2 regions of the Paenibacillus sp. Aloe-11 genome follow, and region 2 is predicted to be linked to the other one. Evidence: riboswitches for the same ligand, from Rfam matches in the RefSeq annotation. Region 2 holds a riboswitch; the other holds the start of a gene.
The links. A riboswitch is a leader RNA that binds a small molecule or an ion and turns the genes downstream of it on or off. The one in region 2 is predicted to bind glycine.

Region 1: it holds a riboswitch for glycine, as region 2 does, so the genes downstream of both, WG8_RS18485 (alanine/glycine:cation symporter family protein) here and gcvT (glycine cleavage system aminomethyltransferase GcvT) in region 2, are expected to answer to the same signal.

The regions. Positions count from the first base shown of each region.
Region 1 is NZ_JH601059.1:69,206-72,624, reverse strand. Features, by position in the region: gene WG8_RS18490 (glycoside hydrolase family 1 protein) at 1-1,113, shown strand, start outside; glycine riboswitch at 1,382-1,476, shown strand; gene WG8_RS18485 (alanine/glycine:cation symporter family protein) at 1,635-3,053, shown strand; gene WG8_RS18480 (LysR family transcriptional regulator) at 3,199-3,419, opposite strand, start outside.
Region 2 is NZ_JH601057.1:98,087-101,505, reverse strand. Features, by position in the region: partial or broken gene WG8_RS28715 (glycine dehydrogenase) at 1-136, opposite strand, end outside; gene gcvT (glycine cleavage system aminomethyltransferase GcvT) at 262-1,362, opposite strand; glycine riboswitch at 1,442-1,537, opposite strand; glycine riboswitch at 1,538-1,740, opposite strand; gene gcvH (glycine cleavage system protein GcvH) at 2,044-2,439, shown strand; gene WG8_RS17685 (DUF6055 domain-containing protein) at 2,634-3,419, opposite strand, start outside.

The DNA.
Region 1 (3,419 bases), on a different contig from region 2:
GCCGAGCCGAATGAAGCAGGATTGCAATTTTACGACAATGTATTTGATGAGCTGCGCAAGTATGATATTGAGCCTTTGGTGACATTGTCACATTATGAAACACCGCTAGGTCTGACGCAAAAGTATAATGGCTGGCTGGGACGCGAAGTCATACAGCATTACGTGAATTATGCCGAAACGGTATTTACACGCTATAAGGATAAAGTAAAATACTGGCTGACCTTTAATGAAATCAATGTAATGACTATGAGTCCGTTCACAGGCGGCGGTGTGGTGATTGACCGTGTAGAAAACAAACAGCAAGCGATATATCAAGCATTGCATCATCAATTTGTAGCAAGCGCACTGGCGACCAAACGGGGACATGAGATCATCCCGGGCGCTCAAATCGGCTGTATGCTGGCCCGTATAGAAAGCTATCCACATACGTGTAACCCTGAGGATATACTGAAAGCCCAGCATGAAAATCAGATGAACCTGTTCTTTACGGACGTACATGCCCGTGGGGAATATTCCAACTACATGAACCGTTATTTTGAAGAAAATAATATTGTTCTGCAAACAGAACCCGGCGATGCTGAAATTTTGAAAAATAACACGGTCGATTTTATCTCCTTCAGCTATTACATGACTTTGACCGTATCTGCGGGCCCGGAAGGCGAGAAAGCAGCAGGCAACCTGATTGGCGGCGTGAAAAATCCGTATCTGCAGTCCTCCGACTGGGGATGGCAAATCGATCCGATCGGGCTGCGTGTTACGCTGAATACGTTTTATGACCGCTATCAAAAGCCGCTGTTCATCGTGGAAAATGGCTTGGGTGCGTATGATAAGGTGGAAGAAGACGGTTCTGTGCATGACACCTATCGCATTGATTACTTGCGTCAGCATATTGCCCAAATGAAGGAAGCGATTGCCGACGGTGTTGATCTGATCGGTTATACGAGCTGGGGGCCTATCGACCTTGTAAGTATGTCTACTTCTGAGATGTCCAAGCGCTACGGATTTATTTATGTCGATCTGGATGATGACGGTAATGGAACACTCAAACGCTCCAAAAAAGACTCCTTTAACTGGTACAAAAATGTAATTGCAACGAATGGTGAAGAGCTGTAATTTTGTGTAACTTCATATCTTCTTGGACGGGTGCAACAGAGTACATCGTAAGGATGCGCTATGCTGTGCCCGTTTTTTTGTGCAGACGGATGACTGTATCTCAGAGGGCTTCACAAATTTTTCACTTGTAATAAACTGAAAGCTTTCTGTATAATAAAAAACAATTTCATATGTCTGGTTGATGTTTGCGGGAGATGGAACGAAGGTTCCGACCGAAGGGGCAAAACTCTCAGGTGCTTGGCTGATTACAGCAAGCGGGACCGTAAACGGACAGAACTCTGGAGAGACCCTTAATTGGGCGCCGAAGGTGCACGGCAGAGAACATCTGCTTAAACTCTCAGGCAAAAGGACAGAGACGCGAATAACCTGTGACAGGGGATGCCCTATTTTTTTATAAGCTATGTAGTGGCAGCAACCTGCGCAAAAGGGTTGTATTTTTTCGTGCCTTTAACCTCTCCAGGAGTCGAATCAGCTGATTTGACTCTTTTTTGTTTTTTAATATGCTGGAGGAGCGGGTTGAAATGAATTTGGTACATGTGTTAGAAACGATTAGCAGTTGGATATGGGGAGCGCCGCTTATCATTCTCGTGATGGGAACGGGATTGTGGCTGACCATACGTTTAAAAATGCTGCAGGTATTTCGCCTGCCTTTGGCGATCAAGCTGATCGGCAAGGCCCCAAATGAAGGCAGCGGAGATGTAAGCAGCTTTGCGGCCCTGAGCACGGCGTTGGCGGCTACAGTTGGCACAGGAAGTATTGTCGGCGTAGCGACGGCGATTAAGCTGGGCGGGCCGGGTGCCTTGTTCTGGATGGTCGTGGCTGCCTTTTTCGGGATGGCGACGAAATATGCGGAAGGTGTGCTTGCGGTAAAATACCGGGTGAAGGATCGGAATGGACAGTTTTCCGGTGGCCCGATGTATTATATTGAAAATGGTCTGGGACGCCGCTTTAAACCGCTGGCGATGCTGTTTGCCTTTTCGGGCATGCTGGTGGCGCTGTTCGGCATTGGAACGTTCCCGCAGGTCAAAGCCATTGTGTCTTCGACCGAAAACAGCTTTGGCGTTCCGCCGATTGTAACGGCGTTGATAATTGCTACCCTTACAGCACTGGTTACCATTGGAGGACTCAAAAGCATTGCCAAGGTATCAACCAAGGTCGTTCCTTTTAAAACAGGCTTATACGTGCTGATTTGTATCATCGTACTGATTCGGTTTGCGGACCAGCTTCCGGCCGCAATCGCACTTGTGCTGCACTCCGCGTTTTCGACTACGTCTGCGACGGGTGGCTTTGCCGGGGCTACCATTATGCTGGCGATGCGCAGCGGGGTAGCCAGAGGTATTTTTGCCAATGAGGCCGGACTGGGAAGCGCACCGATTGCAGCCGCAGCCGCCAAAACCAAATGGCCTGCGGAGCAAGGGCTGATCTCCATGACAGGCGTGTTTATTGACACCATGGTTATTTGTCTAATGACCGGGCTGACACTGTTGGTAAGCGGTGTGTGGAGCGGACCTACTGATGCGGGCCTGATGACTCAGCAAGCCTTCTCCAGCGCGTTCCCGCTTGGCGCAGAGCTGCTCACGATCATTCTGATTATGTTCGCGTTCACGACCATGCTCGGCTGGAATTACTACGGGGAACGCTGTGTTGAATATTTGCTTGGCGTCAAGTGGATTAAGCCATACCGATATCTGTTCATTGCCCTGGTTGCCGGAGGCGCGTTCATCAAGCTGGATGCCATCTGGCTGCTGGCAGATATCTTTAACGCAATGATGGCCTTTCCCAACCTGATTGCACTGCTCGGCTTGTCAGGCATCGTAGTCGCAGAAACCCGAACCTATATGGATTCCTTGTATTCTAATAAGCAAAAGGGGATTCTTGCAGGTGCCAGTGTAGGCGCAGCTATCCAGGTAGAAGAAAAAGGACAGACAGTCAATTCATAAAAATGGAAAGTCATAACATTCAAAAGGGAGTGTCTTCAGCCATCACAGGCTTGAAGACACTCTCTTTTTGAATGTTACAGTGATGCACGCAAAAGAGCCAATTGCTCATCATTAATGCCGTAGTCAGCCAGTGGTATCTAAATCGTCAACGCTGAGCAATATTCTGGAAAAATATAATGATGAATTCGAAAAACGATTTCTCTATATCGGTGTGCAGCTCCCCGGGAGGATAGGACAGATAGATTGTGCGCATACATCGAGGCTCCCTGATTTGAAGCAGCTTGATGTCTTCGGTTACGACGTTCTTCCACAGGATAGAAGGAATAAAGGAGATGCCAAGCCCGGTTTGGATCAACCCTCTTACCG
Region 2 (3,419 bases):
ACATGGGCAGCTCGCCCTGATATCGGATTTCTGCTGGAATATCACTAAATAAATCGTCAATGGACGATACGCCGACCACACGCAGCATTTCGGTTTGGTCCTGTTCGGTCATGGGCAGATAGCGATGCTGCTTCATAGGTTCTGGCTCCTTTCGAAAAGCAAAATGTAAAGTCGTAAATTGGCTAATACATAATCGTGAACTGGAAAATCCAGAAGTCCATATCTCCTTGTTCGCTTTATAGAAATGAAAAGAGTCTAGGATCAGCGTGAACGTTTATAAAAAGGCGCTGCTACCACCTCGGCGCGCAGGCGTTTGCCACGGATCTCGACCTCCAGCGGTGTGGATAGGGCGCTAAACCGGCTGTCCACCAAGGCCAGACCCAGATTGCGTTTTAAGGTTGGCGATTGGGTTCCCGTTGTAACCTCACCGATTTGCTGTCCTTCCGCGAATACCGGGTAATGGGCGCGCGGGATACCGCGATCCAGCAATTCCAGTCCGATCAGCTTGCGGGGAATACCTTGCTCCTTCTGGCGCTGCAGCGCTTCTCTGCCGATAAAATCTCCCTTGCCCAGCTTAACGAAAAAGCCCAAGCCAGCCTCAAGCGGTGAAATCGTGGCAGATAGCTCTTGTCCGTACAAGGGCAGCCGTGCCTCAAAGCGCAGCGTATCCCGGGCACCAAGCCCGGCGGGAATCAGACCATACGACTCACCTGCGCGAAGCAATCCTTCCCATACAGCCGCTGCTTCCGCTGCAGGTATATACATTTCAAAACCATCTTCACCTGTATATCCGGTGCGGGAGACGAGTGCTTTCACTCCGAACAGCTGCACGTTCTCACGGAATCGGAAGGAGACCAGATTGGTTATATCCGTATCTGTCACGGCTGCCATAATACGCGCTGCTTCCGGGCCTTGCAACGCCAGCAATGCTATGGCATCCGACACATTTTCGAGATGAACGGATGCAGGCACGTGGCGCATAAGCCAATCCCAATCCTTGTCGATGTTGGAGGCATTGACAACAAGCATGTAGCGCTCCGGTCCTTTGCAGTACACAAGCAGGTCATCCACCACACCACCATCAGGGTAACACAAGAGCGAGTACTGGGCCTGACCCGGTTCCAACTGGCTGACATCGTTCGTCGTTACCTGTTGCAGAAAAGCTTGGGCTTCTTTGCCTTCAACCAAAAACTCGCCCATATGCGATACATCGAATAATCCCGCATGTTGGCGGACGGCCTCATGCTCCTTTTGAATGCCGCTAAACTGCACAGGGAGCTCCCAGCCTCCAAAGTCAATGCAACGGACTCCGGGCAGCGTCCCGTAAGAAGAATACAGCGGCGTTTTGCGCAAGTTAGTCATTTTTCCACTCCTATCCGGTATTATCGGCTAAACAAAAAAGACAGGCCGAAAAAAACGTATAGACGGCGGTCTATACTCTTTTTTCAGCTCTGTCCTTGATACCTGAAAGTTACCCCGGTGTGTACCAGGTTTCCTCTTGGGTGATCCGCTTCATCGCGAATGCTCTCCAGAGATGCGTCCGGCAGAGGTCCTTTTGCCTGAGAGATTCACCTGCCGTGCAGGTTTACTCCTTCGGCGCTACCTTTGGAAACAAATACTGTTACCGGGTTATGCCAGCAACAAAACTTGCTCCGATTCGCATGTGCCTCTGTCTCACAGCACTGTCTTACAAGCGATAATAGCTATGCGAATCCTGGCAGTCTCTCCCTCCGCGTTCATCCGCGTTTGCAGTTGTCGGGGTGTTTCCACAAGCATTGGCTATAACCCATTAATACGCAAATTCATTCAAAATGTCAATAAAAATGTCATGAAAATCAATCTAAAAAACATTTAATACATAAATAAGGATATGTAAGCGTTTGTTATACCTTGTCATATTTTGGTTTACAACGCTTTTTACAGTGATATGAAGTATTTTTGTTAGTATTATTGACATAGGTATTCTTGTTGTCATAATCTTAACCTGTCTAGTATAGGTGGGCAGAAGCAATTACATTCCCTTGGAAGTGAGGCGGAAGCAGGATGAGCGAAGTGAAACAGCAGCTTTGGTATACGGAGGAGCATGAATGGGTTGAGCGTATAGAGGATGGAAAGGTTCGAATCGGTATTACAGATTTTGCACAGCACCAACTGGGTGACATTGTTTTTGTGGAGTTGCCTGAGGAGGGAGCAGCAATTGAACAAGGAGCGGAGGTTGGTACGATTGAATCGGTGAAGACGGTATCCGATTTGTTTGCTCCGGTGACGGGAATCATATTAAGGGTGAATGAAACGTTGGAAACTACGCCTGAGCTGGTGAACGAGTCTCCCTATGAAAAAGGCTGGATGATCGAGGTCGAGATCAGCAACGATGTGGAGGAAGCTCTGGGCAAGCTATTGTCTGCGGATGAGTACGAGAGATTGACTGCCGAAGGGTAATAATAAAGTCATATCGTGTCGAATTATGACGTTTCGATCTGAAATTTGTAAGTTGCTGTGTTGAATAGCCAAAAATGACCTCATATTCCACAGTAAAGTGTCAAGTGGAGGATGAGGTCATTTTATATCACATATTTTTCGTTTTGTTCATGCCGGTATCCGGCGTTTAAACTCTAGTCTGCGGACTGGCCATTTTAGCGCATATAGCCGCCCTTGCCGTCTGATCGGGCATAACCGTCCCTGAAATTTTTCACAGATGCCTCCAAACTTTCATAGCCTGCAAAGGAACCGCTACTTATGGTATATCCCATATCATCGAAGAAATCGCCGTAAGTAACGGCCTGTCCGGTGGCTCCTCCATGTTCTCGCTTGCTGGCCCCACCGTGACCAATCGAAAGCCCCTTAACTATGGCATGACCGCTCACCGTATAATACCCCTTAACTAAAGCGCTTTCAACCACCTGTCCATATTCCGAAACTTCTGCTTGTTCAGTAACAACGGCTTGATCCCCTACATGACTATGACCTGTTATTTTTGCAGAACCGTCTGCAATCGCATACCCGCTTAGGGTAGCGGATTCGCCGATCTGGGCGCTTCCACGCACCAGCGCATAGTCTGTAATCTTGGCTGAGCCGCTTACTCTTGCGGCACCGCGCACCACAGCAAAATCTTCAATGCGGACATTCCCGGTCACGGTTGCACTGTCAAGAACCTTGGCATTCTTAGCCACATAGACACTATCATCGACCCGAGCGGTGTCGGCTACGAAACCTCCGCCATTTCTGTGTACATGCCCCCTGATGCCGGTACTTTCTTCAACCTTGCGCATTTGCGGTTCAGCATTTTCCAAGGTGACTTGATAAGGATATTGCGGTTTGGATTCAAACGGAATATTTTTTTCGGAGAACTTTCTTTGCCAGCTTCCAATACCTATTTTGGTTTTTTGCATGCTTTCCAACGTAGGGGTTGCCGCTACGCT